One region of the Variovorax sp. PBL-H6 genome, then DNA from elsewhere that is predicted to be linked to it. Evidence: predicted binding sites of a transcription regulator. Region 1 holds the regulator's gene; the other holds the start of a gene.
What was found. Region 1 encodes FNR, which switches genes on or off when oxygen is low (the NO sensors DNR and NnrR bind a similar motif). Its sites were predicted from a motif close to TTGATNNNNATCAA; they were not measured.
Positions count from the first base shown of each region.

Region 2: a site for FNR is predicted at 3,530-3,543, ahead of G3W89_RS17635 (universal stress protein). Genes of this name have one in related genera too.

Region 1 covers NZ_LR594659.1:3,043,466-3,053,069, reverse strand. The annotation lists gene G3W89_RS14315 (universal stress protein) at 1-361, opposite strand, end outside; gene G3W89_RS14310 (universal stress protein) at 500-1,021, shown strand; gene G3W89_RS14305 (bifunctional aminoglycoside phosphotransferase/ATP-binding protein) at 1,059-2,615, opposite strand; gene G3W89_RS14300 (Crp/Fnr family transcriptional regulator) at 2,696-3,427, opposite strand; gene G3W89_RS14295 (hypothetical protein) at 3,562-4,347, shown strand; gene G3W89_RS14290 (sulfite exporter TauE/SafE family protein) at 4,352-5,116, opposite strand; gene fnr (fumarate/nitrate reduction transcriptional regulator Fnr) at 5,263-5,979, shown strand; gene G3W89_RS14280 (hypothetical protein) at 5,960-6,205, opposite strand; gene G3W89_RS14275 (FixH family protein) at 6,211-6,495, opposite strand; gene ccoG (cytochrome c oxidase accessory protein CcoG) at 6,537-7,976, opposite strand; gene ccoP (cytochrome-c oxidase, cbb3-type subunit III) at 7,984-8,898, opposite strand; gene G3W89_RS14260 (cbb3-type cytochrome oxidase subunit 3) at 8,908-9,045, opposite strand; gene ccoO (cytochrome-c oxidase, cbb3-type subunit II) at 9,057-9,604, opposite strand, start outside.
Region 2 covers NZ_LR594659.1:3,729,221-3,738,824, reverse strand. The annotation lists gene G3W89_RS17655 (BON domain-containing protein) at 1-627, opposite strand, end outside; gene G3W89_RS17650 (L,D-transpeptidase) at 818-1,657, shown strand; gene G3W89_RS17645 (hypothetical protein) at 1,721-2,161, opposite strand; gene G3W89_RS17640 (Hsp20/alpha crystallin family protein) at 2,210-2,638, opposite strand; gene G3W89_RS17635 (universal stress protein) at 2,960-3,466, opposite strand; gene G3W89_RS17630 (DUF6064 family protein) at 3,640-4,299, shown strand; gene G3W89_RS17625 (universal stress protein) at 4,373-5,194, shown strand; gene mgtA (magnesium-translocating P-type ATPase) at 5,266-7,749, opposite strand; gene G3W89_RS17615 (hypothetical protein) at 8,014-8,649, opposite strand; gene G3W89_RS17610 (universal stress protein) at 8,771-9,604, opposite strand, start outside.

The sequences.
Region 1 (9,604 bases):
GCACAAGGCTCTTCAGCGCGCCGGCTCCATGCGAGCCCATGATCAGCAGGTCGAACTTGCCCGCCTGCGCATACTCGGCAATCTCGTTGGCGGGATGCCCCACCTTGTGCACATAGGCCGCATCGATGTCCTGCTGCGACAACGAGGCCCGGATGGGCTCCAGCACGGCGCGTGCTTCGTCGTCGTAATAGCCCCGGACCATGTCGTGTCCCGCGAACGCCGCCGCCCGATGCGGCACCGGCAGAACCGCATGAAACACCGTATAGGCCTGGCCCGCGCCGAGCCACTCCTTGTGTGTTGCCAGGAAAGAGAGCATGCGCCTCGTGTAGTCGCTGCCATCCACCGCAAGAAGAATTTTCATGATGTGTCCGTATGGAAATGGGTTGGATGGCCCGATGTTCGCCGTGCCCTCATCGATCTCCCTTGCGCCAGATCAAGGTGCGTTGAATCGGAGTCCGGACACTGGTCGCCTCCGGTCCCACCACTGAAGGAGCTCCTCATGTACCAACGGATTCTTGTGCCCATCGACGGCAGTTCGACTTCGAAGCGCGGGCTCGAGGAGGCGCTTCGCCTTGCGAAGCTGACCCAAGGCCGGTTGCGGCTGTTCCACGTGATCGACGAGCTGTCGTTCGCCCTGTCGATGGATGCCTACGCCGCGTATGCCGGCGACTGGCTGAAGGTGCTTCGCGAGAACGGCAGGAGCACCCTCGCCGAAGCGGCGGCCACCGCCCAGGCGGCGGGCATCGAGGCAGAGACCGTGCTGTGCGACAGCTTCTCCGGCTCGGTTCACGAACAGGTGAACGCCGAAGCCGCCAAGTGGCCCGCGGACCTGATCGTCCTCGGCACGCACGGCCGCCGCGGGGTCGGCCGGGTGGTCATGGGCAGCAGCGCCGAGCACATCCTGCGGTACGCGTCGGTGCCGGTGCTGCTCGTGCGCGCCCCGGAAGCCGAATCGAAGGCCGAACCGGCGCCGGCATCGGTGCGCGTCAGCCTGCCAACCGGCGCGCTAGCGTTCGAATGAGGGACTGGTGGGCGTTGCTGCGCTGAAGCCCAGCCGATCAGTACGCGCGTGCGAGCCAGCGCGCGCACAGCGCGGCCACATCCAAGGTCCCCTCCGTGACGACTTCGAGGGCCACGGCGCCCTCCTCCCGGTCCAGCGGCTCGTGGGCGGCCAGCTGCCGCTCCAGCACCGCCAGGGTGGCCTCGGACGCATCGCGCCCCTCCGCCGCCCGCGCCGCCACCCGCCGACGCAGCTGCGCCTCGGCGGCGCGGCAGTCCAGGATCGAGAAGGGCACGCGCAGTTCGGTCGCCAGTGCCCGGAAGGCCAGCCGTTCCTCGCGCCGCAGGAAGGCGGCATCGACGATCACGGGATAGCCGGCCTGCAGGGCGGTGCGCGCGCACTCTGCCAGCCGGGCAAAGGTGCGCCGCGTGGCATCCGGCGTGTAAATCTCGGCATGCTCTGCCGATCGCTGCAGCGCACTCAGCCCGAAGAGACGCTTGCGCTCCACGTCCGACCGGATGCGGATCGCGCCGGCAGCTGCCACCAGTGCCGCAGCGATGGTCGACTTGCCCGAGCCGGACAGACCGTGGGTGATCAGCAGACGGGGCGCGCCCTCCGGAACCTGCGCCAGCCGTGAGGCACAGGCCAGATAGTCCGGTTCGTCGGGCGGGAGGCCGGCACCGGCCTGCACGCGCAGGCAGCCGACCAGGGCGCGCACCAGTGCCCGATGCACCTCGTAGAAGCGGAGCACCGGCAGGCCGGCATAGTCGCCGGTGTACTGCAGGTACGCGTCGAGAAAGCGGAACGCGAGATCCCGACGGCCATGGGCTTTCAAGTCCATCGTGAGAAAAGCGACGTCGCTGATCACGTCGATCCAGCGCAAGGCCGGATCGAACTCGATGCAGTCGAAGGCGGTCAGGCGGCCATCGAACCGCACCACGTTGGCGAGGTGAAGATCGCCATGGCATTCGCGCACCGCGCCACGGCGCTGCCGCTCGAGCCAGGCGGTGCGCAGCACCCGCCTCTGCTTGAAGACCCACGCCTGCAGGCCCCTCGGATACCGGGCATCGCCGACGGCACGCAGGCGCGCCAGCACATCGACCACCGGGCGCGCCACCTCCTCCGGTCCGCCGTACGCCGACGCCGGCGAGACGACCTGCGCACCCTCATGAAAGATGGCGAGCTCCCGCGCGAACTGCTCCAGCAGACCCTCTTCCAGCTGCCCGGCCGGGAGCAGGCGGCGCAGCAGCGCATCTTCGGGAAACCGCCGCATGCAGACGGCGAAATCGATGGGGTGGTCGTCGTCGCCGATGTGCGGCGCCTCGATCGTGCCGCACACCGCCACGACGCCGACATACAGCGACGGCGCGAGACGGCGGTTGAGCCGCACCTCCTCCTCGCAGAAGTGCTTGCGCGACGCCAGCGTGCCGAAGTCGACGAAGCCCAGCGAGACCGGCTTCTTCAGCTTGTAGGCATATTCCGCCGTCAGCAGCACCCAGGAAATGTGCGTCTCGACGAGCGAGACGGCCTGGCCCGTGTCCGATTCCAGGCGTTCGCGCAAGGCCGTGACCAGCCTGCGATGCACGGCGACGGCAGCCGGATCTGGCGATTTCATCCCGGCAGTGTGCACGGACTTGTGCATTGCGTGGCCCTACTCGCGCCGCGGGCGCAACGGTCCGCCGGCCGAGGCATGTCTCAATGCATCGCCGCAGCTTCCATCGGCGCCGCGATGTGCTGGATGAAGCTCGTCAGCGCCTCCACCTTCGGAATGTGGATGTCGCGCCGCCCCTTCTCCATGAAGCGGATCACGTCGCCGCGCGCCAGTCGCGAAAACGCACGGCTCACGGACTCCAGCGTCATCCCCAGGTAGTTGCCGATCTCGGCACGTGTCATGTGGAGCGTGATCTGATCGGTGCGCAACCCGCGCTGCGCGAGCGCGTCGGCCCAGTAGCGCAGGAAGCCCGCAACGCGCGCGTCCGCGGGCAAGGTGCAAAGCGAGAGAAGCGATTCGTGATCGCGCGTGAGCTCGCGGCTCATGGCCTCGTGCAGCGCGGTCAGCAACGCCGGGGTGCGAAGGGCAGCCTGGAGCAAGGCGTCGTAGCGGATCGCCCAGACCTCGCCGGTGTCCATGGCGATCGCGTCGCAGCCGTAGCGCCCTGCGGCGATGCCGTCCAGGCCCAGCCAGTCGCCCTTGAAGTGGAGCCCGACCACCTGCTCGCGCCCTTCGCCGGAGAGGTTGACCATCTTGAAGAAGCCGGAGTTGATCACGTAGAGGCAGGCGAACGGCTGCCCCACCTGGTAGACCGAGTCGCCCGTTCGCACGATGCGCCTGTGGATGGCGACGTTGCTCTCCAGCAGCTCCAGGGCATTCGCGATGCGCTGGGCGCCGGAGGGGGTGGACTTTGGGGGCGAGATGGCTTGGGTCATTGCATGTTCCTCGGATCGATGACCGAAGCTTAGAAAGGCACTGCAACCGGAGCGCCAATGCGACGGCCGCCTCGGTAACAGTGGGTGAACGCCGTGTGTCAGATCGGTATCAGCGCCTGCCAAGACGACAAACATTGACGGGCATCAAGCCCGGCGCGGCGGCAAGCCCTACCTTTGCCTTTGTGAAGTCCGCCCTCTTTGATCCTCATGTCCAGGCGCCGCTGCGCGAGCCGTTGCTCGCCAAGAGCATTTTCGAGACCTTCGTTGCGGTCGATCGCCTGCGTGCGGGCGCCCGTGCGGGCGCCCTCGGCCACCCGCTGCGCGGCAAGAACCTGGCGCTGCTGCTGGGGCCGGATTCGGGCGCGGAGGTCCCTGTGCTCCGGCGCGCAGCGCAGGACCTGGGCGCCCGCGTGGCAGAGCTTCGATTCACCGCTCCCGCGGACCCCGGAGCGCCCGCGCGCGACGACGTCCGCGTGCTGGCGCGCATGCTGGGCCGCATGTACGACGCCGTCGACTGCGGGCACCTGCCGCCCGCAGCGGCGCGCCAGGTCGAGCAGGACGCGGCCGTGCCGGTCTACCGTGGCCTGGCGCTGGACGATCATCCCGCCCGTGTCGTGGCGGACCTGATGACGCTGCGCGAGCAGCGCTCGCCGCCCGGGGCGTCGATCCTGTTCCTCGGCGACCCCTCCACCGTGCGGGGCCGCCGCTTCGTCGCAGCCGCCCGGGAGGCGGAGTTCGACGTGCGGATCGCCGGCCGCGGACAGTCCACGCGCGACGACGCGACCTTCCTCGTGGATGCCACGCACTCCCCGCACTGGTCGCTGCTGGCATCTGCCTGCCCTGTCGACGAGGCCCGGCGTGCGGAAAATCACCGCAGCGTGATCCAGGCCGTGCTGCTGGATACGATCGTCAAGGGCTGAGCCCTCAGCCGCACCAGAGCTCGATCTGGTGCCTCAGGTCGATGCTCAGCGCCTGCAGGGACATCAGCGCCAGCAGCGTGCCGGCGAGACGGGTTCCCCATGTGCCGCGCAGCAGCCCGGCGCCCCGGCCCAGGTGCTGCCACAGCCATGGCGCCGCCATCAGCGATACGCCGCTGCCCGCGGCGAAGAGCGCCATCACCCATGCGCCTTGCAAGGGGCCATTGGCCAGGCTTGCGAGCATCAGTGCCGAGTAGAGCAGTCCGCAGGGCATGGAGACCCACAAGGCGCCGATGGCGAGCAGGCCGGGCGCCGAGCCCGATGCCGGCCGCAGACGCATCGCGAGCGAGCGCCCGATGCGGCTCGCCCACAGCGGCTGGCGACCCAGCGCGGCCAACAGCAACCCCCAGGCCAGGACGAACACATGCAGCAGCACCCAGAGCGGGCGCAGCGCCGCCACCTGCTCGCTCGCCAGGGCCAGGCCCTGCGCCGCGACCGCGGCAAGCGCGCCGGCCGCCGCATAGCCGGCGATTCGACCCGCATGGAACAGCCATGGCGCGGACGCCCCTCGCACGCCTGCACGCGGCAGCGTCGCGACGCCCCCGCCTTCAGGCGCGCGGACGATCCGGATCACGCCGGCGCAGGCCGCACCGCACATGGCCACGCAATGCGGACCTCCAGCCAATCCCATCAGGAGTGCGGTGCCTGCAAGTGCCGTCTGCATGTTCAGGCCGGCCCGCGCCGCGGCAGCGCCGGCGACGAGGCGGTACAAGGATCGAGGGCAAGAGATGAATTCATCGCGACGGCCAGGGCGGGCAATGGATCACTATGCCGGCAGGCCGGCCTGCGGCCCTTGATGTGCATCAACCCGGCACCACCCGCCGCAGCCCAGAATCGGCGAAAACTTCATCGCCCTTCATGAAAGCCCAGAACATCAAGGTCTCCTGCTCGAGCTGCACCCTGCGCGAGCTCTGCATGCCGGCCGGGCTGGAGCCGGATGAGCTGAAGCGCATCGACGAGCTCGTTTCCACGCGACGCAAGGTGAGGCGTCGCGAGACCTTGTTTCGCAACGGCGAACGCTTCACTTCGCTCTACGCGATTCGCTCCGGCTTCTTCAAGACCCGCGTGGCCAGCGAGGACGGGCGCGACCAGGTCACCGGCTTCCAGATGGCGGGCGAGATCATCGGACTCGACGGCATCGTCAACGAACAGCACACCTGCGACGCCGTCGCGATCGAGGACGCCGAGGTCTGCGTGCTGCCCTTTCACCGCCTCGAGGCGCTGTCGCGCGATGTCAAGGCGCTGCAGCGCCACGTGCACCAGATCATGAGCCGTGAAATCGTGCGCGAGCACGGCGTGATGCTGCTCCTGGGCAGCATGCGGGCCGAGGAGCGGCTTGCGGCCTTCCTGCTGAACCTGGTGCAGCGGCTGCACGCGCGCGGCTTCTCGCAGTCGGAGTTCATCCTTCGCATGACCCGCGAGGAGATCGGCAGCTACCTGGGCCTCACGCTCGAAACGGTGAGCCGCACGCTTTCGAAGTTCATGACCGACGGCATCGTCGAGATCGACCAGCGCAAGGTGCGCATCGTCGATCCGGAAGCGCTGCGGCGCATCGTCAACCCTCCTGGCTGTTGATCTCCTTCGCCCCTCTCGTCAGCAGCAGCGTCAGTGCACTTGCGCCGGCCGCCAGCATCCAGAAGACGAAGAAGCCGCCTGTGTAAACCGCCTGGCGAGACAGGCCGATGGCTTCGCCGCGCCAGTGAAGATCGATCGGGTCGACCAGCGCGAAGACCAGCAGCTCGGTGGCGCAGGCCAGCAGGAAGGCGGGCCAGAGAATCGACATCCAGTTCTGCATCTTCATGATGTTCAGCGCCGGGGCGCGGGCACGTCGGAGTCCGGCGTCGCCGCGTGATTGCGTCCGGCCAGCGCCGGCAGCAGCTTCTTGTCGGCAGGGGCCCTGTCGATCTCGATGCCGCGGCGGGAATAGTCCGGCTCGATCACCGGATCGGGTGTTCGCACGGCGAGCCAGAGTGTGAGGAAGCTCGCGGCGACGACGATGGCTGGCCCCGCCATCACCATCCAGAGCAGCGGAAAGCGCCACCAGGCTGCGGCTGCCTCGGGAGTTGGCGAAATCGTCGTGTGGTCGTTCATCGAGCTCTCCTGGAGATTCGGATTCTGGTCGTGCGGAACATTCAACGGGGCACCAGGAAGACGGCCTTCTCCGACACCTGCGCGCTGCCGTCCATCGAGCGCACGTCGAAGTGCACCGGGTGGGAGCCGGCCGCCGCGCTGCCATACGGCAGCTGCAGCCGCACCGCGACCCAGCGCGACTGCGCGGGTCCCACTTCGACCGGATCGGCCGGCGACACGCCCAGCCCCTCCAGGCCGTGCGCCTCGACCCGATAGCGCTGCGGCCGCTCGGTCGCGTTCATGATTTGCAGCCGGTAGACGTTCTCGAGCTGCCCGCCCTCCACGATGCGTGCGAGCGAGGCGCGGTCGCGCACCACGTCGACCTTCAGCGGCGTGCGCACGACCAGGCTCGCGAGCAGCCCGACGGTCAATGCCATCAGCACCGAGGCGTAGATCAGCACCCGTGGGCGCAGGACCCGGCGCAGCACCTGGGCGCGCGTCCACCGGCCGGCCATCCCGTTCTGCGTCGCATACCGGATCAGGCCACGCGGGCTCGCCATCTTGTCCATGACGGTGTCGCAGGCGTCCACGCACAGGCCGCAGCCGATGCACTCGTACTGCAACCCCTGGCGGATGTCGATGCCGGTCGGGCAGACCTGCACGCACAGCGTGCAGTCGATGCAGTCGCCGACGCCGAGGGATCGCGCGTCGCTGCCCTTCGCCCGCAAACCGCGGGGCTCGCCGCGCGCGGCGTCGTAGCTCACGATCAGCGTGTCGCGATCGAACATGGCGCTCTGGAAGCGCGCATAGGGGCACATGTACATGCAGACCTGCTCGCGCATGAAGCCGGCATTCCCGTAGGTCGCAAAGCCGTAGAAGAAGACCCAGAAGACCTCCCACGAGCCCATGCGGGTCTGCAGGAACTCGAGGCCCAGTTCGCGGATCGGCGTGAAATAGCCGACGAAGGTGAAGCCGGTCCACAGCGCGATGCCGAGCCAGATGATGTGCTTGAACCACTTCTTGACCAGCTTCTCCAGCGAGAACTCGCCCTCGTCCAGCCGCATGCGCGCAACGCGATTGCCCTCGATCTTGTGCTCGACCCACATGAAGATCTCGGTGTAGACCGTCTGGGGACACGCATAGCCGCACCAGAGCCGCCCCGCCACCGCGGTAAAGAGGAACAGCGAGAGTGCCGAGATCACCAGCAGCCCGGTGAGGTAGATCAGGTCCTGTGGGTACAGCACCAGGCCGAGGATGTAGAAGCGCCGGGCCCCGAGGTCGAACAGCACGGCCTGGCGCTGGCCCCACTCGAGCCACGGCAGGCCGTAGAAGACGAGCTGCGTCAGGAACACCACCGCCCAGCGCCATCGCGCGAAGATGCCGCGAACCGTGCGAGGGTAGATCTTCTGGTGTGCGGCAAAAAGCCCGCCGCCCTCCTGCGTCGCGGCGATCGGGATCACCTTGCGCGCGGGCCGGACGGGTACTGGAGCGGTTTCCTGCATGGCGCGCCTACGGAGCCACCACGGCCTTGTTCGACAGGCCCCAGACGTAGGAGGCCAGCACATGGATCTGCGCCTCGGTCAGCCGGCCCTGCTGCGCCGGCATCTGGTTGGTCCTGCCGGTGTTGATGATCGAGATGATCGCCTCCTGCCCGTAGCCGTGCAGCCAGACCCGGTCGGACAGGTTGGGCGCGCCCAGCGCCGGATTGCCGGTTCCCCCGACCCCGTGGCAGGCCGCGCAGGCGCTGAACTTGGGCTTGCCCAGGCCGGCACGCACCGAGTCGTGCGGGCTGCCCGACAGGCTCAGCACGTAGTTGGCAACGTTCTTGACGTCCTCGGGCGTGCCCACCACGGCCGCCATCGGCGGCATGACGCCGGTTCGCCCGTGGGTGATCGATTCCTTGATCTTCTCGGGCGTGCCCCCGTGCAGCCAGTCGCCGTCGGTCAGGTTCGGAAACCCTTTGCTGCCGCGCGCATCCGAGCCGTGGCACTGTGCGCAGTTGTTGAGGAAGAGGCGCTCGCCGATCGCCATTGCCGCCGGCGCGCCGGACACGCGCTCGGCGGGCATCGCCATATAGGCGGCATAGACCGGCTCGAGCTCGCGGGCGGCGCGGGCCTGGTCCTTCGTGTACTCGCTCTCGGTGCTCCACGCGAGCTCGCCCTTGTAGCTCCCGAGCCCCGGGTAGGCCACCAGGTAGGCCAGGCCGAAGACGATGGTGATGACGAAAAGGCCCACCCACCAGCGCGGCATGGGATTGTTGGCCTCGCGCAGGTCCTCGTCCCACACATGCCCCGTGGTGCTGCCCTCCCCCTTCGTGGTCGGGGCGCGGGCCACCAGCCACAGGAGCACTCCGCACAGCACGATGCTGACCAGCGTGCCGACGGCCACGTAGTTCGACCAGAAGTCGTTGAAAAAGTCGCTCATGGAGGTCTCTCAGTCCTGTTCGAGGAGGAGCCGGCCCGCTTCTTCGAAGGCCTTCGCGCGACGGCGCGAAAAAGTCCACACGAGAATGCCGACGAAGGCGGCGAAGGAGGCCAGCGTGGCCACGATCCGCAAGGTGGTGATGTCCATCTGCATGCTCCCTACTTGAGCGCGAGGCCCAGCGACTGGAGATAGGCGACCAGCGCGTCCATCTCGCTCCTGCCCTTGACCTCGGCCGGCGCCGCGGCGATCTGAGCGTCGGTGAAAGGCACGCCGACGCGTCGCAGTGCGCGCATATGCGTCTCGGCCTCGGCGCCATCGAGCGGCGCCTTCTCGAGCCAGGCGTAGGCCGGCATGTTCGATTCGGGCACCAGGTCGCGCGGATTGGTCAGGTGGATGCGATGCCACTCGTCGCTGTACTTGCCGCCCACGCGCTGGAGGTCGGGGCCGGTGCGCTTGCTGCCCCACTGGAACGGGTGGTCGTACACGAACTCGCCCGCCACCGAGTAGTGGCCATAGCGCAGCGTTTCCGCGCGGAACGGCCGGATCATCTGCGAGTGACAGTTGTAGCAGCCCTCGCGCACGTAGATGTCGCGGCCCAGCACCTGCAGCGGCGTCGGCGGCTGCATGCCCGCCACCGCCTGCGTGGTCGATTTCTGGAAGAACAGCGGCACGATCTCGACCAGGCCGCCGATGGCGACGACCAGCA
Region 2 (9,604 bases), 690 kb from region 1:
GACCGAGGTCACGCCCGGCACCGACCAGGCGGCATTGCGGACCGCATAGAGCTCTGCGAAGGAATGAACGCTGCCGCGCAGCGCGATCCTGGACCCGTCGACCGAGATCCGGATGCGATCGCTCTCGCGCTGCGCCTGCCGGGCCAACGCTTCCCGCAGCTTCTTTTCGATGTCCGCGGCATGCAGCTTCGGAGAGATCTTGACCAGGTTCGAGATGCCCGTGACGCCCATCAGGTGACGGACCGCGTGCTCCGCTGCACGGCGCTGGTACTCCCAGTCGACCTCGCCGTTCAGCGTTACCCAGCCGCTCTCGACGATCGGCTTGATCTTTCCCTTCGGCACGAGGATGCTCCATTCGAGCGCGTGCTCCACGGCCCGGGCAACGTCTGAATCCGTGCGCTCATCGCCCGCGGGCAGCTTGACCGTCATCTCGACCGCCAGCGCTTTGACGCCCCCGACACGTTGCGCGGCGCGTTCGGCGGCGATCTTTTCGGCATGGCTGCCAAGATGGCCTGTCAACGTGACCACGCCCTCCTTGACGGTGACGCCGACGGTGCCGGCCTTGATCGCCGGATCCCAGTCGAGCTCGGCCAGGACATCGGTGCGGAGTTGCGTATCGGACTTCATGACTTTCCTTTCAATGTGAAATCGAGGTTGGGCCTTTTTGCGAGGCGTCGATGCCACTGTAGAAAGACATCGCCGCCACCGCGTTGCGCTGGATCAAGGGAAGCACGCGTCTGCCCTGTCGGATTCGGGGGTCGACTCTTGCTTGATCTTCGTCAAGCGCGGCGCGCGAGGCCGTTCAACAATGCGCTGCATGAACAGACCCATCGCGCCTTGTCAGGTCCGGGCCGGTGCCGTCGCGCTGCTGCTCTTCTTCTCCGCCGCGGTCGTAGCGGCGCCCGCGGTCCCTTCCGAACTGGCGGCGTTGTATCGCAGCCGGGTGGACAAGGTGCTCGATGTGCCTGCCGACGAAGTACCGCGCTACCAGCGCCTGGCGGACGGAGCGCTCATGGGCGCGCATGCGGAGGTGTCGCACGCACAGTACTTGCTCGTCGTTGATCGCGATCCCCGGGTCCAGGCGGCGCTTCTGTTCTGGCGCTCCGCCGTTGGCGAATACCGTTTCATCGGCGCCTCGCCGGTGTCCACGGGACGCCCCGGGGAATTCGACCATTTCGAGACGCCGGCGGGTGTGTTCGATCATTCGCCGTCCAATCCCGACTTTCGTGCCGAAGGGACTTTCAACAGCAACGGGATCCGGGGCTATGGCGAAAGGGACATGCGCGTCTACGACTTCGGCTGGCAGCTTGCACCGAAGGGCTGGGGTGATGGCGCCGTGATGGAGATGCGGCTGCAGATGCACGCGACGGACGCGGAACTGCTGGAGCGTCGCCTCGGCAGCGCGCAGTCCAAGGGCTGCGTTCGCATCCCTGCCACGCTGAACACGCTGCTGGACCGCTATGGCGTGCTGGATGCCGAGTACGAGCGGCTTGCGGGCGGAGGGCAGAAGTTCTGGGTGCTGAGAGAGGACCGCGAGACGGTCTCAGACCCGGGCCGCTACTTGGTCATCGTCGACAGCGCCCGCAGCGACCGCCCTGAATGGAGTTCCGCGCCTTACATCCCGCATGTGCCCCGGCCGTCTTCAACGAAGCGCTAGAAGGTTGCGGAGTGCGGGGCTTCGGAACGGACCAGTTCGAAAAGAGAACCATAGGTTCGAGCTTCATGGATTGAGGATCTCGCCGTCCAGCAGGCGTGTCCATTCCACATGGTCCTGGAGGAACTCGTCGATTTCCTGCAGGACGTGGAGCACGACGCCATCAGCATGCAACTTGCTCAGCTGCCGTGCATGGCGATTCGGCGACGAACGAGTGCGCACATCCAGGCACGTGAAGTCCGAGGCCGCGCTGATCCGGATTTCGTGGCGGTCAAGCTCAAAAGGGGCGAGGAGCCCGCGCAAGGCTTCCAGGCATTGGGCTGCGCGCGCCCTGCGCGCAGCCTCGAGCGCCGCCTCCATGTCATCCTCGATGGCCCTGAGCACAGCAAGGCAATTGCCGCGGCTGAGCGGAGCGATGAGCTCAAAGGGGCGGGCGCTGCCTGCTTCTCGGAGTTGAGCATTCAAGGTCATGAATTCCTCTTGATGAAGAATCAAGGTTGTTCCCACGACTGGCCCCGGTCGCCGGCTGCCGGGACTTTCGGGGCCGCATGGCTCTCACTGGATGACGATCTTCGGCGAGTCGGCCGGCGCCTTCTTCGGCAGCTCCAGCGTGAGCACACCGTCGACGTACTTTGCCTGCACCTTCGTGTCGTCGACATCCTGGCCAAGGCTGAACGTGCGAGATACCGAGCCGTAGTGGCGCTCGCTGCGCAGGATCTTGTCGCCGGTGCCCTTGATTTCCTTCTCGCTCTTCGACTCGGCGTCGATGCTGACGACGTTGCCGTCGATCTTGACATTGATGTCTTCCTTCTTCACACCCGGGATGTCGGCCTGCACCGTGAAGGCCTTGTCGTTCTCCTTCACGTCGATGCGCATCTTCAGGGGAGCGGGCTCGCCCTCGAAGACCGTAGGGGAGAAGAAGCGGCGCAGCGCAGCTTCGAAGTCGTTGCCGAACACAGGGTCCAGAAGTCTCAGGTTGCTCATGATGGTTCCTTGGGGTAGACGTGATTGCGAAAGCGTGGGGCATCTGCACCGCGCCTTGTCAATGTAGGCAGCCGCGTGGACAGGCGGCTTGATCTTCCTCAACTCTCGTGCATGTGCATCGGGCGCCTTGCGTCGATGTGCGTCGCAGGGAGCATCATCGCTTTGCGCAAGAAGCTTCAGGCTCTCTCGTCGCCGCCGGCCAGCGCGTCGCTCAAGCGCGGCAGCGCACCGGAGAGCTCCAGCGTGCGTCGATAGGCCTCGGCCGTGATCGCGAAGCCGTTGGGCACATGCACGCCCTGCGGCGTCAGGGCGCTGTTGCCATCATTCGAAGGCCAGGGCCCCGGTTGGCTGCCTCACGTGCAACGGTTCCCTGGTCTCGCTCTCCGGCGCCCGCACGAGCAGAACCGGCACAGGCGCATGCCTCAGGATGTGCTCCGCGCTGCTGCCCATGAGGACGCGTCCTACCCCGCGGCGGCCATGCGTTCCCAGCACGATCAGGTCCGCAGGCCATCTGGCGGCTTCGGCGGTGACCAGCTCGTCAACCTGTCCGGAACGCCTGTCGTAGAGGACCGTGTCGGCTTCGACGCCGGCCGCCTCCGCGACTGCCTTGGCTTGCGCGAGAAGCCGCTCGCCATCCACGCGCAGCAAACTCAGCCAGTCCCCGGCGTGGCCGGCGTAGGCGTCCATGGCAAGCGCGAACGAGAGTTCGTCTATCACGTGGATGAGCCGCAGCCGACCCTGCGTCAATTTCCCCAGGCGGGTGGCTTCCTCCAGCCCGCGCTGCGCCGTGGCACTGCCGTCGACCGGAACAAGAATTCTCTGGTACATACAGCATCCCTTCAAATCTCGAATGGAGAGGCTGCCAGTATCGGAACGGCGGCGCACCGTGACTTGATGTGGCGCAAGGCAAGTCAACGTGCGAGGCGGAACATTGCGGCGCATGCTTCGAAGCGAAGTTCGCCTCTCGATCGGAAAGGGCGTGCACGCTCCATGTCGACCTCATGTTGCCATTTGCCCCCCATCAGTTCATCGCTCTGTTCGGCGCCTACAACGATGCCGTTTGGCCGGTACAGATCATCGGCTACCTGCTCGGCATCGTCATGGCCGGCATGGTCGTTCGACCTTCGCGCGCAGGCAGCCGCATCATCGGAACGGGCTTGGCGTCGATGTGGGCCTGGACCGGAATCGCATACCACTGGCTGTTCTTCTCGGCTCTCAACGAGGCGGCGTTTCTCTTCGGTGCCCTGTTCGTCTTGCAGGGCGCAGGCCTGTTCCATAACGCCGTTCTGCGCGGGCGCATGGATTTCGGCACCAGTGGAAGGCCCACTGCCTGGTTGGGGTGGGCGCTGGTCATCTATGCGGCGGTCCTCTACCCGCTGCTGGGAATGTGGACTGGCCATCGCTATCCCGAGATTCCGATGTTCGGCATCACGCCCTGCCCGGTCACGATCTTCACTTTCGGCTTGCTGCTGCTCACGACGACGCCTGTGCCGCGCTGGATGCTCGTCATTCCACTCTTCTGGTCGCTGGTGGGCGGCAGCGCCGCCATCCTCCTTGGCGTTGCGCAAGACTGGCTACTGCTCGTGAGCGGGATTGCAGTGCCGGTCATCGTCCTGCGCGATCGGCGCCGTACCTCCGCCCCAAGCGTGGCTCGCGTTTGATGCGGCGCAAAGGCGCCGAGCGTCTCCGGGGTTAGTTTGGGCGTTTTCCTTCAGGGCATTCAAGGAGCCACTCATGCACACACCCAAGACCATCCTGCTTCACCTCGACAGCTCCGCGCGAGCAGCGGAACGAGTCAGGATTGCGCGCCAGGTTGCCGATGCTTTCGACAGCGCAGTCATCGCGCAGCCCTGCACCATGTCGGCCCTGATGCGATACCCCTATGCCCTGGAAGGCGCGGCTGAAGCCGTGGCGATCATGCAAACGCTCGACAAGGACTGTCGCGACAAGGCGTATGCGACCTTCAAGGCGGCCGGCGGCGAATCGCCGCGCCTTCACTGGGAGGAACCGATGAGCGACGCTCCCTGGGGCTTCGCCCGCCGCGCCCTCTATGCCGACCTGCTCATCCTGGGGCAGCGCGACTCCGACGACCCTGCGGCTGGAGAGTTGCCCGCGGATTTCGTGCCCAGCGTGCTTGTCGAGTCGGGCCGGCCCGCCCTGGTGGTGCCCTATGCGGGACCGGTCGACACCATCGGCCGGAGGGTCCTGATCGCCTGGAAGCAAACACGCGAGGCCGCGCGTGCGTTGTCGGCAGCGCTGCCGTGGCTGGTACGCGCGGAGTCCGTCCGTGCGGTCTCGTATGGCGAAGACGCCGAGGCCTCCTTGCGCAGCCTGCAGCGCTATCTGAATGCGCACGGAGTGAATGCCGCGATGCAACACGGCGACCCGGATGAGGGCGAGGTCGGGGAGAGGATCCTTTCGATGGCCGCCGACGTGAGCGCCGACCTGCTGGTGATGGGCTGCTACGGCCACAGCCGCGCCCGCGAATGGGTCCTCGGTGGCGCTACGCGGTCGATGCTTCAATCCATGACCTTGCCGGTGTTGATGTCGCATTGAGACCATCCTGGCGCACCCCGCACGCGGCCGATTTCCAGGGGCCTTCACTCCCGAACCGACTGTTTGGCCCACTAGCGTCGCCGATAGAAGAACCGCTTGGCCACCTCGACCGCCGCGACATAGGCCAAGGTCAGTACGATCATCGCCAGCACCAGCGATGCGGGCAATGGCACGAAGCCGAGGACGGACACGAACGGCAGGTACGGCAGCGCGAGCGCCAGAACCGTGACCGCTGCAGTGCTCGCGAGCAGCAGGTGTCCCGGCCGGCTGCGCCAGAAGGGGCCGCGCGTGCGCACCACCAGGGCGACCACCAGTTCCGTCAGCAGCGATTCGATGAACCAGCCAGTGCGGAATTCCTCGGGGCGGGCCTCGAACAGCCACAGGAGGGCGCCGAACGTGAGGAAGTCGAACGCCGAGCTCACGAGGCCGAACAGCACCATGTAGTCGCGGATGAACGCCATGTCCCAGCGCCGCGGCTTTGCCACCCATTCGTCATCCACCGTGTCGCTGGCGATGGTGGCGGCGGGAATGTCCGACAGGAAGTTGTTCAGCAGGATCTGCGAAGCCAGCAAGGGCAGGAACGGCAGCAGGACGGAGGCGACCGCCATGCTGAACATGTTGCCGAAGTTGGCGCTGATCGTGGTCAGGACGTACTTGAGCGTATTGGCGAAGATCATGCGTCCTTCGTCGATGCCGGCCCGCAGGATGGCCAGGTCCTTGCGCAGCAGCACGAAGTCCGCGGCCTCCTTGGCCACGTCGACCGCGGTGTCGACCGAGATGCCCACGTCCGCGCTGTGCAGCGCAGGCGCATCGTTGATGCCGTCCCCCATGTACCCGACCACGTGGCCGGTCTTGCGCAGCGCAAGGATGATGCGCTCCTTCTGGTTCGGATCGACCTCGGCGAAAACGGTGGTCTGCTGTGCCGCATGCAGCAGGGCCTCGTCGCTCATCGCATCCAGGCCGGCTCCGGTCAGGGTCGCCTCGACCGGCAGGCCGATCGCCTGCGCAATGTGCCGAGCCACCTTGTGGTTGTCGCCGGTGATCATCTTCAGCTGTACGCCGCGCTGCGCCAGGTCCACGAGGGTCTGGCGCGCATCGTCCTTTGGCGGATCAAGGAACAGCAGGAAGCCCTCGAAGCACATCCCGGTTTCATCGATGCGCGAATACGACGCGTTGCGCGGGTCCACCGCGCGGGAGGCCACGCCAAGCACGCGAAATCCCTGGGTGCTCCAGTCGTCGTAGCGCGCCTCGATCTGCGCTCGAGCCGCCGCATCCAGCAGGTTGACCGCCGTGCCGTCGCAGACCCGGTCGCACATCGCCACGACATTCGACAGCGCACCCTTGGTCACGAGGGTCCGCGCGCCGGTGGCGTCGGCTGCGACCACGGACAGTGATCTGCGAACGAAGTCATAGGGGATCTCATCCACCTTGCTCACCGCGGCCAGGTCCACGCCCGCCTTGTCGCCCGCGGAGCTCACGGCCTCGTCCAGCGGGTTTGCCATGCCGGTCTGGAATCGCGCGTTGATGCAGGCGAGGCGCAGTACCGCCGCGCTGGGGCGGCCGGCCAGGTCGGCCGCGGCATCGAGCTGCACGACCCCTGCCGTGAGCGTGCCGGTCTTGTCGGTGCACAGCACGTCCATGCTGCCCAGGTTCTCGATCGAAGCCAGGCGCCGCACGATCACGCCCAGGCGAGCCATCCGCTTGGCGCCGTGCGACAGGGCGACGCTGATGATGGCGGGGAGCAGTTCGGGCGCCAGTCCCACCGCGAGGGCGAGCGCGAACAGCAGCGACTCGACCGGGGGCTTGGCCAGGAAGATGTTGATCGCGAGGACGATCATCACCATCACCAGCATGATGCGCGTGAGCAGGTAGCCGAAGTGGTGGATTCCCCGCTCGAACTCGGTCAGCGCCGGGCGCAACGCCAGCTTCCCCGCGACCTGGCCGAAGACGGATCGCCTGCCCGTCGCTGCAACCAGCACTCGCGCCGTGCCGCTGCGAACACTGGTGCCCATGAAGACACAGTTGCTGCGCTCGGCCAGTCCCGCTGCCGGCGCCACAGCGCCGGGCATCTTCTCCACCGGGAAGGTCTCGCCGGTGAGGACCGCCTGGCTGACGAAGAAGTCATTGGCATCCAGCACCACGGCGTCGGCCGGCACCAGGCTGCCGGCCCTCAGTCGCACCACGTCCCCGGGAACCACCTCGGCAGATGGCAGCGTGAGCTCGATTCCGTCTCGCGTCACGAGGGCGCTGAGGGTGACCTGCGAGCGAAGCCGTTCGACGGCGTTGCTGGCAACGTACTCCTGCACGAATCCGAGTAACGTGCTGCCCAGGACGATCGCGAGCACGACGCCGGCATCGACCCATTCCGTGGCGAACAGGGAGACGACCGAGGCGACGATGAGGATCAGCACCAGCGGGCTCTTGAACTGCCTCGCGTAGAGGCCCATGGCGCCCGCAGGCCTTGTCGCGTCGATGGCGTTGGGTCCGTACTGCGCCAGGCGCACGGCCGCCTCTGTCGCGGTGAGGCCGCGGTCCGTCGCGCGCAACTGCGCCATCAGCTGCCGGGGCGGAAGGCTCCAGTAGTTCCCTGCGTGCAGATCAAGCCGATCGTCATGCGGTTCTCCTCGGAAGGTGCGTGGGGTGGATCGATGTCTCACAGTTCGCTGGCTGCTGGCCAGTAGAGGGTGGCCAATGCGGCTGCGACAAGCAACGCGGATTTCCGATTGTTCATGGTCGATGTCGAGCGGTGCTGCGTGGTGTCCGCCGCAGGTTCGCTCTCACATGGAGGCAAGGATGCTGAACGGGCATGGAGCTTCGTCTCACTTCCGCTCGGGTGGAGGCGACGCAGGACGGTCCGCCTCCCGGGAGCGCCGCGCAGCCTCCCTGGCAGCGCCGGCTGCGGAGCGTGTCGTTTCCTCTGCCTTCCTGAGCGCTTCACGGGTCGCCGCGGCTGCCTTTTCGGCAGCTTCCTTGTTCGATGACAGAGTCCGCTGGAAAGCGTCCTCCGCCTTGTCGAGCCCCTCACGAGCGGCGACCGCGGACTTCTTGCTCGCCTGCGCAGCGGCGTGAGCGGCATCGCGGCTCGCATCGACCGCCTTGCTTGCCGATGCAGAAGCCTTCTCCTCGAAGCGTCTCGCAGATTCCGCAGCCTTGCGCGCCGCTCGCCGGATGGCTTCGGCGAGAGCCTTCGAGACCTTGCCTGCGGTGGCTTCGCTTCTCTGCAATGCTGCCTTGGCATCGTCGGCTGCCTTGCGTGCGGCGGCATCCGCTTCGCGCGCAGCCTTGTTCGCGGCGTCCCTGGACTTCTGGACAGGACCGGGCGGAGCGCTCAGCTGTCCGGGTTGGGTGTAGTCCGCTGCAAAGCTCGCTGAGCTGAACGCCATTGAGAGCAGGACCAGCAGGGTGGTGGGCTTCATATGCGTACCTTCGATGACGTGGGTAGGGGTGCTCAGCATGCGATGAATCGAAGTGGCAGGGTTTGCGCCAACGCAAATGTGAACGACCCGGGCGCTGACATGGACAGATGAGCGCCATTGAAGCCTGGCACTCGGCCTGCGACATGGCCCAGGGTTTTGGCTAGTGCGCCATGAGCACCGGTACGCGCATCGAATCGAGAACGATCCGGGACGCGCCCCCAAGGACGAGCTCGCGTGCCCGGGTATGTCCGTAGCACCCCATCACGATCAAATCGGCGGCGGTCTCGGATGCCAGGGCGAGGATTTCCCGTCCGGCGCCACTGTCGTCGAGCCGCCGGTGCTCGTGAACGTGGTCGATCCCATGCAAGTGGAGGTAGGGGATCAGCTTCACGGGCGCCGGGAATCCTTCGTCGACGTTGTCGCTCGCGCAGACCAGATGGACCTTGCTCGCAGCGCGCAGAAGGGGCAGGGAAGCAGCCAAGGCACGGGCACATTCCGGCGTCGACTTCCACGCCACGAGGACCGTCTTTGGCTGTGGCGTTGCGGAACCTGCAAACGGGACGACAACCGCCGGGCGGCCACCATCGATGATCACTGCCTCTGCGAAGTCGCCCGGCACGTCGAAGGCGGCGGCATCCGCAGGATCGCGCTGGCCGAGCACCAGGAGATCGGCCGACATTGCACGACGTGCAAAGCTCGGGATGACCGGTTCTCCGCTCAGCTCCAGCCACTCGACCGAGACCTTTCCCCATGAGCGCGCTCGCTCGACGAGCTCGTGCGCGTGGGCGCGATGACCCGGGTCGATTCGTCCGGCCATGCGGCTGGCCAGGGAGTCCCCTTCGAGCGGGAGCAGCGGCAGGTACTGGGGTGTCACCGCGAACAGGGCGGTGAGGACCGCATCATGCAGTTGTGCCAGTTGATGCCCTAAATGCAGCCTCGCCTCGGCATGCGTGCTGCCGTCGAGGTGCACCAGGATCGAACGGATGGACATCGA